DNA from 4 places in the Stenomitos rutilans genome. Region 3 is predicted to be linked to each of the others. Evidence: predicted binding sites of a transcription regulator. Region 3 holds the regulator's gene; each other region holds the start of a gene.

Region 1 (3,637 bases), on a different contig from region 3:
AGTACGAATTGCTAACCACTGACGAAAAAGTTCAGCACCCTTCAAATCGCTCGTTTGGTAAAGACGCACAGCGCGATCGAGCTCCTGAGGTGTGTTAAACACGGGCAGCGTGCCTTGAAGTTCTTGCATGGGTTACCTCTGCTTCAGTGAGCCTGAGTAGTGCGCTTGGATATGTCTGTATTATTTCTTAGAAATCCAACTCAGATATGAAGACAACAAAAAGTATTACAAGCTACATTTTATATTTTCTATGAACTAAACCAAGGGCAATAACAGCTCAAACTCTGTACCAGTCGCAAAATGCTCAAAGGCAAATGTACCTGTTGGCTCACAACCCGTCTTGACTGTGGCTTTACGGTAGGAGGATTCAAAGTCCTCATTGCGCGATCGCATCTCAAACTTACCGCCATGCTTAGCGGTCAGAATTTGATAGCTCACTGCCAAACTGGTTTCTTTTTCTGCCCGTTTTTTCACTGAAAACGTTTCCCAAATGCGCGTCTGGTCTTCTACTGACAAGCCTGGTCCATTATCGGCAATGCAGATAGCGACCCAGCGTGAAGGCTTGCCGTTAACGATCGTTGTACGAATTTCAGTTGTAATCGCGATCGTTGGTTGAGTCAGGTTTGGCATCGTCATTCCGCACGGCTGACTCACCTTAAAATCGTGTCCTAGCTGCTGACTTACGGCCTGATCGATCAGAGCATCCACCGCATGGGTCAGGATATTCATAAATACTTGATGCAATTGACCGGCAAAACAGAGTACGGGAGGCAGTTGTCCGTACTGCTTCACCACTCGAATTTCACTAGTCAGGCGGCTTTTAAGCAGCAGTAGAATGCTGTCGAGAAGTTCATGTAAGTCAGCGGGTTTGGGATACACCTCATCAATGTGGCAGAAGTTTTGCAAGCTGCTCGCCAACTTCGATAAGCGTTCTGCACCAGTTCGAATACTCTCGATCGTGCGGGGTAAATCCTCTTGAAGGTAATCAAGTTCTAGCTCATCTCGAAGCTGAACCAACGCAGCAGGCAATGGTGTCATCGTGGCTTCGTAAGCAGATAACAGCTTCAAAAGGCTATCGCTGTAAGCAGAGACATGGCTCAGATTTCCCCAAATGAAGCTCACTGGGTCAAGAATTTCGTGGGCAACCCCATCGACTAAGCGCCCCAAACGCGCCATTTTGTCGCTCTGAATAAGTTGCGCTTGAGTGCGTTCGTACCGTACCTGTGTTTCGACACCGCGAATCTGCCAGTAGGCAATATTTAAGGTATGAACGTCCAGCACATGATAAGTCTGGGAGGCTGCCTGCACCACGATCGGTTCCCCTTGCAGTTCGGGCGATCGACGTAATGCTTGCTGTGCAGCAACCACAATCGGCGTTGTACTCGACACCACCAGAAAATCGCTACGAGCGTAGCCGTGTAAAACCCTCAGAGGTTCCTTCAGAAAAAAATCAATGCCATGCGGACGAATTAAGTATTCCAGCAACCGTCGCCGCGACAGCATTCCCACAAACCGACCCCGTTCAACCAGCACCGTTCCTGGCAAAAGTGGGTGTTGCTCAAACACATGAGCCAGTTCGATACCTAAACAGTCCAACTCGACGCAAAAATCATAACGCTGCAACTCCTGAAGCGTTGCCTCTAGATGCAACGCCTGCAAACTGCTCTCTAATAGCGTTGGCAGCAAGTCATGTTGATCAAATTCATTGGATACAGGGTGACAAACCAAGGGAAAGACTCCGATCGCAAAAGGAACCAATCAATAAAACGATTCATATCACTGAAGTCCCTTCAGTTTGCCCAAATTGAGATGTGCCTTAACTTGGGTGAAGAATAGTGAAGGCAGAAAGCAGAAGGCAAAAGACAGAATGAACTCAAAACTCAAAACTCTCCCCTTCCCTCCTGCCTCCTCTGCCTCCCCTGCCTCCTCTGCTTCCCCTGCCTCCCGCCCTCTTTCCTCCACTCCACTCACTCCAGTTCGGATACCCGTACAGAGCAAAAAGTTGCAATTGTATCTAACCTTCGGTAGATTAGCACTCAGGGGTTGAGAGTGCTAACTCTGCCCTGAGTGCTAACGCAACTGAATTTTGTTGTTCAGCTTAACCTGCTAGTTTGGAGAATTTTGTATGGCAGCCGTAACTCTGAGCGTCTCTACTGTAAAGCCGCTGGGTGATCGTGTTTTTGTGAAAGTAAGCGCCTCTGAGGAGAAGACCGCTGGTGGAATTCTTCTGCCTGATGCCGCGAAAGAAAAACCTCAAATTGGCGAAATCGTGGCCGTTGGTCCTGGGAAGCGCAGTGACGATGGTGCGCGCCAAGAGCCAGAAGTAAAAATTGGCGACAAGGTGCTTTATTCCAAGTATGCAGGCACCGACATCAAACTCGGCGCTGAAGAATACGTCCTGCTGTCTGAAAAGGACATTTTGGCGATCGTTTCGTAATTGTTAGTTTTTAGTTTTTCGTTGTTAGACGCCGCTAGCACGACCGCTTGCCGCACTCTAACATCAAGCCCTAACAACCAAGCACTTCATTCTTTTCAAGCTCACAACCAACAACTAACAACCAAAAACCGATATGGCTAAGCGCATCATTTACAACGAAAATGCTCGTCGTGCCCTTGAAAAAGGTATGGATACTCTGGCTGAAGCGGTGGCAGTCACCCTCGGCCCCAAAGGTCGGAACGTCGTACTGGAGAAGAAGTTTGGCGCACCGCAGATTGTGAACGATGGGGTCACGATCGCCAAAGAAATCGAACTCGAAGACCACGTAGAGAACACTGGCGTAGCGCTCATTCGTCAAGCGGCGTCCAAAACCAACGATGCGGCTGGTGATGGTACAACTACTGCAACTGTGCTGGCTCACGCGATCGTGAAAGAAGGTCTGCGGAACGTTGCTGCTGGTGCTAACGCGATTTCACTGAAGCGTGGTATCGACAAAGCGACTGGCTACCTGGTAGATAAGATCGCTGAACATGCTCGTCCTGTAGAAGATTCCAAGGCGATCGCGCAAGTCGGTGCCATCTCGGCTGGTAACGACGATGAAGTCGGCCAGATGATTGCCAATGCAATGGACAAAGTGGGCAAAGAGGGTGTGATTTCCCTCGAAGAAGGCAAGTCCATGACGACCGAACTGGAAGTTACCGAAGGGATGCGTTTCGACAAGGGCTACATTTCTCCCTACTTTGCCACCGACACCGAGCGCATGGAAGCGGTTTTAGATGAGCCTTTCATCTTGATCACCGATAAGAAAATCACCCTGGTACAAGACCTGGTACCTGTTTTGGAGCAAGTGGCTCGTGCGGGTCGTCCTCTCGTCATCATCGCTGAAGACATCGAGAAAGAAGCGCTGGCAACCCTGGTGGTTAACCGTTTGCGCGGTGTGTTGAACGTAGCAGCCGTTAAAGCTCCTGGTTTTGGCGATCGTCGTAAGGCAATGCTAGAAGACATCGCTATTCTCACGGGCGGTCAACTGATTACCGAAGATGCTGGTCTGAAACTGGATACCACCAAGCTCGAATCGCTGGGTAAGGCTCGTCGCATCACCCTCACCAAAGACACCACCACGCTTGTCGCTGAAGGCAACGAAAAGGCTGTTAAGACTCGCGTGGAGCAAATCCGTCGTCAAATTGAGGAAACCGAGTC
Region 2 (3,637 bases), on a different contig from region 3:
CGCGTTGTTGCCAACGTTCGCGATTGGGTTAGCCGTCAGCGCGATCGAAGAACTTATCTTTCGTGGGTTTCTACTCAATCAGCTACAGCACGACTACGCCCTATGGATCGCGGCAGCCAGTTCAAGCCTTATCTTTGCCTTACTTCACCTGGTTTGGGAAGGCGTTGAAATTGCGCCTCAGTTGCCTGGGCTGTGGTTGATGGGGATCGTCCTAGTCATTGCGCGCTGGGCTGATAAGGGCAGTCTGGGACTGGCATGTGGTCTTCATGCTGGCTGGATCTGGGGCATGGCAAGTTTGGATGCAGCACAGCTCATTCACTACACCGATCGCGCGCCTGAGTGGTTGACTGGACTAAAAAAGCAGCCGCTTGCCGGTGGCATGGGGCTGCTCTTGCTAGGGGTAACAGGTGGTGTACTTTGGGGCATTGGTAGGTGAATGAGTGCTAGCCCCTCAATATTTCAGCGTTAGCAATAGGACGAGATATCTTCGCCGCAATCGTCGGCTAGATACGACAGTGCCCGAAAGCGTAAGCTGACGAGTTGGTCGTAAAGAGGATTGAGCTTGCATAGTGGAGGAATGTGCGCGATCGTGCGGCCAAAGAGGTTAATATCGCGCTCAAACGGGCACTGAGAAGGAATCAGCTTACACAGAAAGTGAGCAATTCTGGGATCTTGCACATCCATTTGGTCTAACCAATCGCGCACGGGCTGCAAGACCGTTGTCTGCGGGTGCAAGTTTACGTAAGACTGCATTGGGCGCTCAATGCCAGAGACAAACATCGGTTGATGCGATAGCTCAGCTTCAAGCGTATTCGTCGCTTGGAGCTCACTACCAATGTGCGGTTCGGTCAGGGTTGTACGAAGGACTTCCAACACTTCTGTTTTGAGTCCAAGCGATTGACAGTAGCGGAAGAGGATTTCATCCTCGCTGAAGGAATAAACACCATCCGCGATCGCCACCATAACAGCCATTCTCAGAAAATGCTCAGCAGCAGCGGGGTCGTGTTCAAATGCTTCTGCTAGCTCAGCAGGTGAAACCGGGTCTAGTGCTTTTGAGGTGTCGATGGCAGCTAGATCCTGGTTAGTTAGGGAAGTAATCAGATTTTTCTCCTCTGGAGCGAAATTTCCATCAGCCCAAGCGATCGTTAACAGTCCACGAAACCAAACGGATATTTGTTGGTTTGTGTAGGGAAGTTGAAGCGTGCTAGTCATTCGTTTTCAGCTATTTCGACTAGATTCCGAGTCGATTGTAGCTCTTTCTTTACATAGAGTGACTGTAGTCTAGATGACTAAACGCCTGAAAAGTCCGCTAGAAGCCGCATCTCTGTTCTCTAAAGGTTCGGTAAACCTTACTTTAAAGTTGACTTTAACCTCGTTTGGCCTTGCGCTAACGTTTTAATTTCTTAGGTGAAGTAACTGCGTAATACCATCTACACTTAATTGGGCTACAGATCAAGAACCTCAAAGAGTGATGGCACAGAGCTTCTGTAACTCAACACTCAAAACTCAAAACTGGTATTAGAACGGTTCTCTACCCGTTTATAGTGATGAGGAGAAGGGATGCAAGATTACTGGTCGTCCAGGGTATTTGTCTAGAGTCCTTTAACTAGCCCCTTCGCAGCCTTCAGCTAATAGGAGACAGATATGTTTGGTCTTGGGTGGCCCGAAGTTGTCATTATTCTCATTGCGGCAGTCCTCATCTTTGGCCCTAAAAAAATTCCAGAGCTGGGCAGTACGCTGGGTAAAACGCTGCGGGGCTTTAAAGAAGGGGTAAGCCAAACTGAAGACGAGCAAGACGAGCAAGACGAGGACTACCACCGTTAGGGCATCAGCGTCGAATCGCTCTGCTATCAACTCCCCTTGCATACAGGGCGTGTGGAACTTTTTAATGACAGCTTTATGAGGGCAATCGCTTGATCTTAAGTGAAGCTAATTTCATCGCATATGCTTTGCTTCCTAAGCAACTCTACAGCAGTTTTTCTAAGCCATAAACCAGCACTTTGAGCGGCACGACTTTGCGGATTGCTAGCAGTACGCCTGGCATGTAGCATGCGCGATCGCTCGTGTCGTGACGTAAAGTATAAACCTGCCCAGACGCGCCAAAGATCACCTCTTGATGAGCGATTAAACCGGGGAGTCGCACGCTATGGATCCGAATATCTGCTTCTGATAGGCTGCCGCGTGCACCTGGAAGCTTTTCAGTTTCTTGCACGCTGGATGGGTTGAACGTTTTACCAAGCTCTGCCAGCATTTGGGCCGTTTGAATGGCGGTGCCGCTGGGTGCGTCGGCTTTCTGGTTGTGGTGTAGCTCAATAATTTCAACGTGATCGAAGTATTGAGATGCCTGGATCGCCGCCTGTTGCAGTAGCACCATGCCGATCGAGAAATTTGGAATGACCAGACAACCCGTGCTGGCTTTGTCTGCAAACTCAGCGAGGTCTTGGAGTTGTTCAGCACTCAGGCCAGTTGTCCCAACCACAGGACGAATGCCGTAGGCGATCGCTGAACGAACATTGCTGTATACCGAGCTAGGGTGGGTAAAGTCTACCATCACACCAAGCTGTTTTTCCTGCGCCAGCATAGCTAACATTGGCTCAAACTCATTGGTAACAGGTACCTCAAGCGCTCCGCAACCTGCTAATTCGCCAATATCCTGCCCCTGGTATTCTGGGCTGCGATCGACCGCTCCAATGAGGGTCATGTCGTCTGCTTGGGCGATCGCTTTCACGACTTCACGCCCCATTTTGCCCCCTGCACCATTCACTAAAACCGGGATGGGAAGCTGCCCTGTCATCGTTTTACTCGCCTCTGTAAGCTATCTCTAAGCCATCTTAGGTATTCTAAACTGGGGTAAGCTTCTCCGAGCGAAGGGTTGGAAAAATGCAAGCGTAAGTTTTAACTCAGCTTTAGCTTTCTCGTCTTCTATGCAAGGGTGAGCAGACACAACAGCAATGCTTCTGTCCATTCCACAACGGCCCCATACGTATCGCCTGTATGACCGCCTAACTGGTTGTTGAACCATGCTCCAGTTAAGAGAGCGACCGCACTGCCACCGCCAATCGTTAGCCAAACAATCAACCACGGTGTGAGACTGAGCCAGCCGAGTAAACCACTCATAGCCAGGAGCAGCACCAATGAGGGTAGGACTTCCCACCGCGATCGCAGTGCTGCTTTGTGGAAAGCACCCTTGCCATCTGGTTTGAGATAGGGATAGAAAACGATCGTGGCTACTTGGCCCCAACGTCCCCAAGCCGCCACCAGCATCAGCACGAGCCAGCGCTGTGAGGCAATATCAGTGAGAGCCGCTACTTTGAGTAGAAGAATGATGCTTACTGCCATTGACCCGAAAGCTCCAGTGCGACTGTCTGCCATTACTTGAAGGCGGCGCTCTGGATCTAGCACAGCCAAGCCATCGGCAGTATCTATCGCACCGTCTAGGTGTAGCCCGCCAGTGATGCCAACCCAGGTGACTACAGCGATCGCACTGCGGGTCAGTGGAGGCATGCCTAGATGGAACAAAGCAAGATCAAGCAGCCCGATTAAACCGCCGATCGCCAAGCCTACAACAGTTGCCCAGCGGGCGATGCCGTGAAAGGTAGGCGTCCAGCGCGGTGGAAGCGGGATACAGGTATAAAAT
Region 3 (3,637 bases):
CTAGATCCCGTCTTTGATCAGATTGGGCGGATCAACCAATACGACCCGACGCAAGATTATGCTGAGCAGGCAAGACAGGCGATGACCTACCGCTTGACGCAAGAGCCAAAAAATCGTGAGTTTGCCTATACTCTGGCGCTATCAACTGTTCTCAAGCGTCGAGTGGGTGATGCGATCGCCACACTTCAGCAGGTTGTGCAGCTTGATGCCCAAAACCCTTATGCCTACGGCTATTTAGCCTTTATCAACCTATACGATTTTCGGGCTGGTGCGGCCCAGGCCGCGCTCAACACGGCGCTCAAATTAAACCCAAAGCTGCCAGAACTTCATGCATTAAGCGGAGTAGCGGCTTTGATGCAAGTTAATCTTGTTAGGGCATGGCAAGAATTTCAGCGGTTTGAAGCTTTAGAAAAGCAATCGAGCTAGCGAAACGCCACTTGGCTTCTCCTACAACGCTTTCAGCATTTTCTCTGCTTTTCTCACCACATGTTGATGTCTTCTGTAGTGGTAAATCGGTGAGGCTTTCACCTTTGCGAGCATCGTCTCCAGGCAGTTGCGAGCGTCTTGAGTGTTGCCTGCTTTGCTTTGAATCGTGGCGAGCAACAGCGATGATTCAGGATGGCTCCAGTGTTTGATATCTTTTTCGAGATGTGATTGAGCGATCTCCCAGTCTCCTAGCTCAAACAGTACTTTGCCGTACAAAAGTGAGGCTTCACCACATTTGTAGTCTGAATCGAGCTTTAACAGTGCTTGTAGATGCTCTCTTGCCACTGCAAACTGCTTGTTTCTCATCTCAATAAATGCTGCACCCCACAGAGCATGAACGTTGGCAGGTTCTTTCTCCAGGGCCTGCTGGTAGGCTACGACGGCTTTGTCAAACGTGCCCATTTCGGTCAAGACATTACCCAGCGTGACATATTGGTGGGCTTTTCCAATGTTTCGGACACCCGCTTCTGCGTTCCAAAGGGGCTGGCGTAGGCTCCAGCGTTTGAAGTAACTGGGTGCGGCTACGTTGGAGCGGGGTAACCAACAGGCAAAGAAGTACACGATCGCGCCCGCTACGTTTAGAAAGATCAGAATGTAGATCCAGGTTTGTCGATCGGGTTCGTTGCGAACGCAGTCAAAAATCATGAGCATCCAAAACGCGCTAGGAAGCAGCACCCATAAGCCCAACGATGAAAGTAATGTTTGTACCATGTCCTGAAGTTCCTTGCAGCCAGTGTTGCACCACGAGAGTTTGCACGCGATCGCTAGCACCATCAGCAGCGCGGCACACCTATAGTGCCCTCAAAGGAGGCAGCTCTTACTGGTAAGCGTGTAGAAACTAGGATGACGGTTGTGTGCTTAAAGCCTCTGAGAGGTAATCGGCAGCGGCTTCCACCAGCGCGATCGCGTTCTCGTACACCATGCGCGTCGGCCCTAATACCCCTACACTCCCTACTGGCACAGAATCTTTGTGATAGGTTGAGGAAATGAGGGTGCAGGTTCGCATCGGTTTTAAGGGGTTTTCTGCCCCAATGCGAATCGTCACGCGCTTGCGGGGTTGTTCTAAATCCGATCGCTCAAGCAAATCCGATCGCTCAAAAATGAGGGGGACGAGTTGGTGCTGCTCTTCTTCCAAAAGATGGATGATGGTTTGCACCTGCTGAAGTTCTGAAAATTCTGGTTGACGGAGCACTTCTGCTAGCCCGCTAATCACAATCTGCGTGGGGGCGGGTGGCTGCGATCGCCGGGTTAATTCCACCAGGATGGTTCTGAGGAGGTCGGCATAGCGTTCAAATTCGCGATCAAGTTCGCTCCAGTCGAGGGTTGCCAGTTCGGCGATCGCCCGTCCGCGTAACTGGCTGTTTAGGAAGTTAGACAAGATCTGAAGCTCTCGCTCTAGCAGATCAGTATCGAGGTCTTCAACGTCTGTAAAGAGTGGCAATTCAATCAGGGCAGACTGTGTTTCGTAGGAGTCGGTGACAAAAATCAACATCACTCGGCGCGCATCGACTGGCACAAGCTGCACATGACGTAGATGACTGGTGCGAGTTTGAGGCGTTGTAATGAGCGTGATATACCCCCCAACGGTTGCCAGAATTTGTGCCGCACCTCGTAGCAGAGCTTCAAAGCTCCAATCTTCTGAGTTCAGGCGGTCGTTGAGCAAATGTGCGACTTGTTGGGTGAGGCCATTCGACGGCACAATCAACTGATCAACATAAGTGCGGTAGCCAGAGTCGGAAGGCACTCGCCCTGCTGATATGTGCGGCTGGAAGAGTAAACCACCCTTCTCTAGCGCTGCCATTGCATTGCGTATCGTCGCAGAACTAACGCTCAAGTTGTAATCTTTGACCAGTGCTTCCGAACCAACGGGTTCAGCCGTAGCGATGTAATGGCGGATGGTTGCCCAAAGAACTTGCTGCTGGCGATTTGTAAGATTGACCGATTGGGACATTCTAAATGCGCAGATATGAAGGGTGAAAAGGATGGCTGCTACTGACCGTTGATGCACCAGCCCTAAAGAATAGCCGCGATGATTAAAAGATTAGGAGCCTTAATTAAAGTTTAAGCGCTGTCACCTACAATAGCGGATGCTTTATCTTCACCTTACGTATCAGCCTGACTCGTAGCAGACGCAACGAAACTACTAAATCTTTACGAAGCTAACGTTTCTAGCCCTACAGCTTCTATTGCTAGGGTCGCCGCAAGCCTGACCTGCTTCTCGTGAGAAGGTGGCGATTAAAAAGGTGACGATCGCGTCAATACTGTGGCACTGAACGATCTACGACGTGGGCGTAGGCATCAATTCCACCGACCACGTTTTTGACGTGCACAAACCCCTGAGTCTGTAACCACTGACACATCTGGGCTGAGCGGACTCCGTGATGACAGAGCACGATCGTCTCCTTTTGTGGATCAAGCCGCGTTTGAATGGTTTGCGACCATTCACCAAAGGCGCTTAAGGGCAAATGCTCAAAGCCTTCTAACTTGGCGATCGCCAACTCATTCGCTTCTCGGACATCCACAAACTGCACATCGTCAGAGGCCGCCTCCAGAAGCTGTTTTAACTCTGTAACGCTAATTTGGGGAATGGGTTGGCTAAAGGAGGCGGGCATTGGAAGTGGGGAGTGGGGTGGAGAGTAGGATGCACGCGAGCTGCTTTTGATTGTATAGCAAAAGGCAGAGGGCAGAAGACAGAAGGCAAAGGGCGAAGGGCTGACCGCTGACGGCTGGTTGCTAATCGGTTAGGCTGCTTAGCTACCCTTCCTGATTCTGCTGTTACAGAACCTTTTCCATGAACACAGTGCACGCGCTATCGTTATACCGTTCAATTGAGTAAAAACCAAGATTTCTATAGAGCTTGAGCGCTTGTGGTTGCCGCTCATCGTTAGCCAAATCAAGTCTGACTTTCCGATATCCTGCCTGCCGTGCAAAATCGAAGAGCATTTGAGCCATCTTCCAGCCAAATCCCTGTCCTCGATACTCTTTTAGAAACCACATTCGCTTGAGTTCACAGATTTCATCATCGAGTCGCCGAATCGCCCCAGTACCCACAACTTGTTTATCATCGACCAGGACCAAAAACGTACCACAGTTGTTGAAATAATGCGATCGCACATTCTCGATATCGGACATTGAATCATAGCGACTCACA
Region 4 (3,637 bases), on a different contig from region 3:
AAGCCCCTAGAACTAGGGCGATCGCCAACAAAATCAAAGGAGTCCGTTGCAGTTTCATAACGAAGTGAGGGGACAGGGGTTAGGGCAAAAGACAGAGGGGGAAGGGGGAAAGGCATTTAAGGGATATAAGCTGACGGCTGATCGCTGACCGCTCTTTCCAACTCAAAACTCGAAACTCAAAACTCAAAACTTTATCCTTCACCCCTTACTACCGCCTTTGCCACCAAACCCCAAACGCGGTACCAAAACCGATTAAGGGAAAGATTGCGATCGCTAACCAGGTTGCTAGACTAGCTTGCTGAGCAGACAACCCTAGCCGACGGTTTTTGGCTTCTTTGGGGCGAATGGACAGAGATTGATCATCGGCATGGCTGAGCCAGCGCACTGAGTTGATGAAAACATCGCCATTAATGCCCTGGTTCACGGCCCCATCTTCAGCGAAGCGAGAGTTACCGATGACGACCAGCCGCGCTTCTTTCGGTTTTTGCTCAGTCCCTTGAGTGGCTGAGGCAGAGGGCAAGGGGCTGGGTGAAGGACTTGCAGATGCGGCAGGTTTGGGGCTGGGTGAAGGGCTGGAAGTAGCAGACGGGCTAGGAGAGGGCTTGGGACTGGTTGAGGCAGAGGGAGAGAGACTAGGTGAAGGCTTGGGGTTGGCCGAGGCAGATGAAGAAGGGCTGGGAGAGGGTTTGGGTGTGGAAGCCGCTGGCGGAGTGATGGTACGGGTGAGCGCAAAGCCAATAACCAACGGGCCGGGTCGATCGATCGCCGAGTCAAACTTTAAGGGCTGTTCCTTCACATTGCTTTCTGCCCAACTTCGCTCGCTGGTAAACAACAAGGGTACGGATTTAACATCGGTTTCGGGTTTGACATCGATCGGCTGTGCGAGTGGATAAATTGAGATTGAATTGTTAAAGTCCTTTGTAATTGGGTGGTTGCCGTACTGACTAACAGACGAGAAGGCAGGTCCCAGTTGAGCCAGTCTGCCTGACACATCAATCACCACTCGTTTGTCTACTGTCACGCCCCAACCGTTCAGCAGACTGCCTATACCTGGATTGGTATTGGGGTCAACCATCACAAACAGGTTGCCACCCCCTTTCACATACTCTTCCAGTGCGTTAACTTCTGGCTCTAGCAAGGGTTTTTGCGGGCCTGCCAGCACCAGCACATTCGCATCCGCAGGAATGGTGGCAGCTTCCAGTAGATTCAGCGGTTTAACCGTAAAGTTTTTCTCTTGCAGGGTCTTCACAGCCTGGGAGATCGCGCCCTGAGACTGGTCGATCGGGTGCTCCCCATGCCCCTGGATCACGTAGGCAAACGCTTTGCGATCGCTGATCAATTGTTCTAGCGCGCTGGTCAGCTTTACCTCAGACAGGTAGCCCCCTTCACCAACGAGGCTATCCCCAGTTGTGGGCGCGATCGTTTGCACATACTGCTTGCGTCCCTCTGGCTGCATTTCAGCAATAACATCCCCACCGCTCTTGACTTCTAGCCGCTGCACAAGTGAGGGTTGCGTGTTGGGATCGACAAATTCATAGCTCAGGCGATCGCTCTGGCGATGGTAGCTTTCCAGCAGTTCACGATCGCGTGAGTTAGGCTGTGGCACAAACACCCACACTTTCACGGGTTGCTTCAAATTCTTCACCAACTGCTGGGTTTCGGGAGCCAGCGAAAAAAGCTGATTCTCCGTCAAATCCAGCCGTCCCACATGGTTTGCCGCCAGGTAGTTGACCAAGCCTAAAATGGCAAGCACCGATAGTGTGGTAATCAGCGCATTTGCACCTACTTGTGTCGATCGCTGCTGCCAGAAGCCTGGTTGCGACTCATCTCGATACGTAGATTGGAAAACCAGCCATAGACCAATGATCACAATGCCTGCAATCACCAAACCCAAGGGAATGGGGCTAAAGGAGGCAGAGACGAGACCCGCGATCGCGCCAGCAATCACCAGCATCGGCCCCAGCCAGAACAGGTATTTGAGGAATTTAAGGTTGGTAGAAAGCGTTTTCACAGGAAGTTTTGAGTTAAAAGTGTTGAGTTTTGAGTTGGGGAGAAGGAAGCAGTAGTTAGGAGTTAAGAGTTTTGAGTTTGGGGAAAAGAAAGAAGTCAAGAGTTGACAATTCCATTTACGATTACCGCGAGTTTGTTGTTTCACTAGCCACCGATTCATAACTGATGCTCAGTGACTACTCAAAACTCAGAACTCAAAACTTTTCTCTCACGATCTCTGGAACCTGAACGCATCGATCGACTGCGCGGTTAAAAACAGTCCCAACACAATGTAGCTGGCAAAGAGCACCAGGCTGCTGCTATCCAAAATGCCCTGGTTCAAATTGTTGTAATGCTTGAGGAGGGAAAGATGCCCCAGGGCTGCTCCAATTGGGCCACCCAGCTTTTGACCGAGCACTTCGACTACCCAGAGGAAGAGGATAATGCCAAAGGTGCCGATCGCCGCCAAAATCGTGCTGTCGGTCAGCGAAGATACAAACATCCCTAATGAGAGTACAGCCGCCGCCAGCAGAATCAAGCCCAGATGCGCGACCAGTACGATCGCAAAGTTGAAGGGTGGGGTGGTGGTGCTAAAGACGAGCGCTTCGTAGAGCAAAAGCGGCAGCACCATTGTGGTAAAAAACGTCAGCACGCCCAGTAGTTTGCCCAGCGCCACCGCCCAGTTTGTCACGGGTGACGTCGCTAAAAGCTCCAGGGTACCGCGCTTGCGTTCTTCGGCATACAGCCCCATCGACAGAATCGGCAAAATGAACAGCGCGATCGAACCCAGGGTGCCTAAGAAAAACTGCAAAAACTGATAGGGCACATCGATCGGAGAGGCATACCCCGCACTATCGGCATAGGCCACCTGTTGCGTAATGCCGCCCAAAATGGTGACAAAGAAAAAGCCGGACAGCAGCCAAAACACACCCGCGATCGCGTAGGCAAGGGGTGAAGCGAAATAGCTCTGTAGCTCGCGTCGGTAAATTGCCAGAATGTTGCTCATCATCACACGCATCTAAGCTGCTTCTCCCGTTGATGGTTCTGCCTCGTCTGGATCGATCGTGGCATCCAGTGGCTTCTCTTCCGTGGTCAGTTGCAAGAAGACATCCTCCAGCGTGGCCTGCGATCGCCGCATTTCGTACAGCCCGATTCCCGCACCCACAACTGTCTTCGCGATGTCTCGGCCGATCAGTTCGGTTCCTGGTTCAGCCGTTACCCGCAGCTTATGGTGCTCTGGCAGGTCAGTCGATAGCCGCTCGACCAGCCTGACGTTTGGCAAGCCCTGGAGAAACACCATTAAGCGGGCGTGAATATCTGCCGCGTCGCCATCCACCTCTAGCTCATAGCCAGAACCACCCGTGAGCTGCGCCATCAGGTTTTCGGGCGTATTGGTTGCCACGACGCGCCCCTTGTTGATAATGGCAATGCGATCGCAGGTCATGCTGACTTCGGGCAAAATGTGCGTCGAAAGAATCACCGTATGATCGCCTGCCAGGCTTTTGATCAGGCTGCGAACTTCGGCAATCTGCCGTGGGTCTAAACCAACGGTCGGTTCATCCAAAATAATGGCGGGTGGATCATGCACGATCGCCTGTGCAATGCCGACTCGCTGCCGATACCCTTTTGAGAGCTTTCGAATCAACGT

What was found. The regulator HrcA, encoded in region 3, represses chaperone genes, less so after heat shock. The targets are predictions, from matches to a motif close to ANTTAGCACTCNNNANTNNNGAGTGCTAANT.
Region 1: groES (co-chaperone GroES) is a predicted target of HrcA. The motif match lies at 2,028-2,058, and genes of this name have one in related genera.
Region 2: tatA (twin-arginine translocase TatA/TatE family subunit) is a predicted target of HrcA. The motif match lies at 1,491-1,521, and genes of this name have one in related genera.
Region 4: AC5JLP_RS07755 (GldG family protein) is a predicted target of HrcA. The motif match lies at 2,058-2,088, and genes of this name have one in related genera.

Annotation. Positions count from the first base shown of each region.
Region 1 covers NZ_JCACKR010000169.1:2,651-6,287, reverse strand. Annotated here, with positions in the region: gene AC5JLP_RS33690 (hypothetical protein) at 1-129, opposite strand, end outside; gene AC5JLP_RS33685 (sensor histidine kinase) at 256-1,728, opposite strand; gene groES (co-chaperone GroES) at 2,126-2,437, shown strand; gene groL (chaperonin GroEL) at 2,571-3,637, shown strand, end outside.
Region 2 covers NZ_JCACKR010000010.1:201-3,837, reverse strand. Annotated here, with positions in the region: gene AC5JLP_RS00440 (CPBP family intramembrane glutamic endopeptidase) at 1-436, shown strand, start outside; gene AC5JLP_RS00435 (Mo-dependent nitrogenase C-terminal domain-containing protein) at 466-1,212, opposite strand; gene tatA (twin-arginine translocase TatA/TatE family subunit) at 1,645-1,824, shown strand; gene dapB (4-hydroxy-tetrahydrodipicolinate reductase) at 1,967-2,794, opposite strand; gene cobS (adenosylcobinamide-GDP ribazoletransferase) at 2,923-3,637, opposite strand, start outside.
Region 3 covers NZ_JCACKR010000116.1:247,092-250,728, reverse strand. Annotated here, with positions in the region: gene AC5JLP_RS24940 (phospholipid carrier-dependent glycosyltransferase) at 1-426, shown strand, start outside; gene AC5JLP_RS24935 (tetratricopeptide repeat protein) at 448-1,197, opposite strand; gene hrcA (heat-inducible transcriptional repressor HrcA) at 1,325-2,437, opposite strand; gene AC5JLP_RS24925 (rhodanese-like domain-containing protein) at 2,742-3,098, opposite strand; gene AC5JLP_RS24920 (GNAT family N-acetyltransferase) at 3,262-3,637, opposite strand, start outside.
Region 4 covers NZ_JCACKR010000048.1:7,079-10,715, reverse strand. Annotated here, with positions in the region: gene AC5JLP_RS07760 (DUF4340 domain-containing protein) at 1-58, opposite strand, end outside; gene AC5JLP_RS07755 (GldG family protein) at 209-2,011, opposite strand; gene AC5JLP_RS07750 (ABC transporter permease) at 2,219-3,007, opposite strand; gene AC5JLP_RS07745 (ABC transporter ATP-binding protein) at 3,008-3,637, opposite strand, start outside.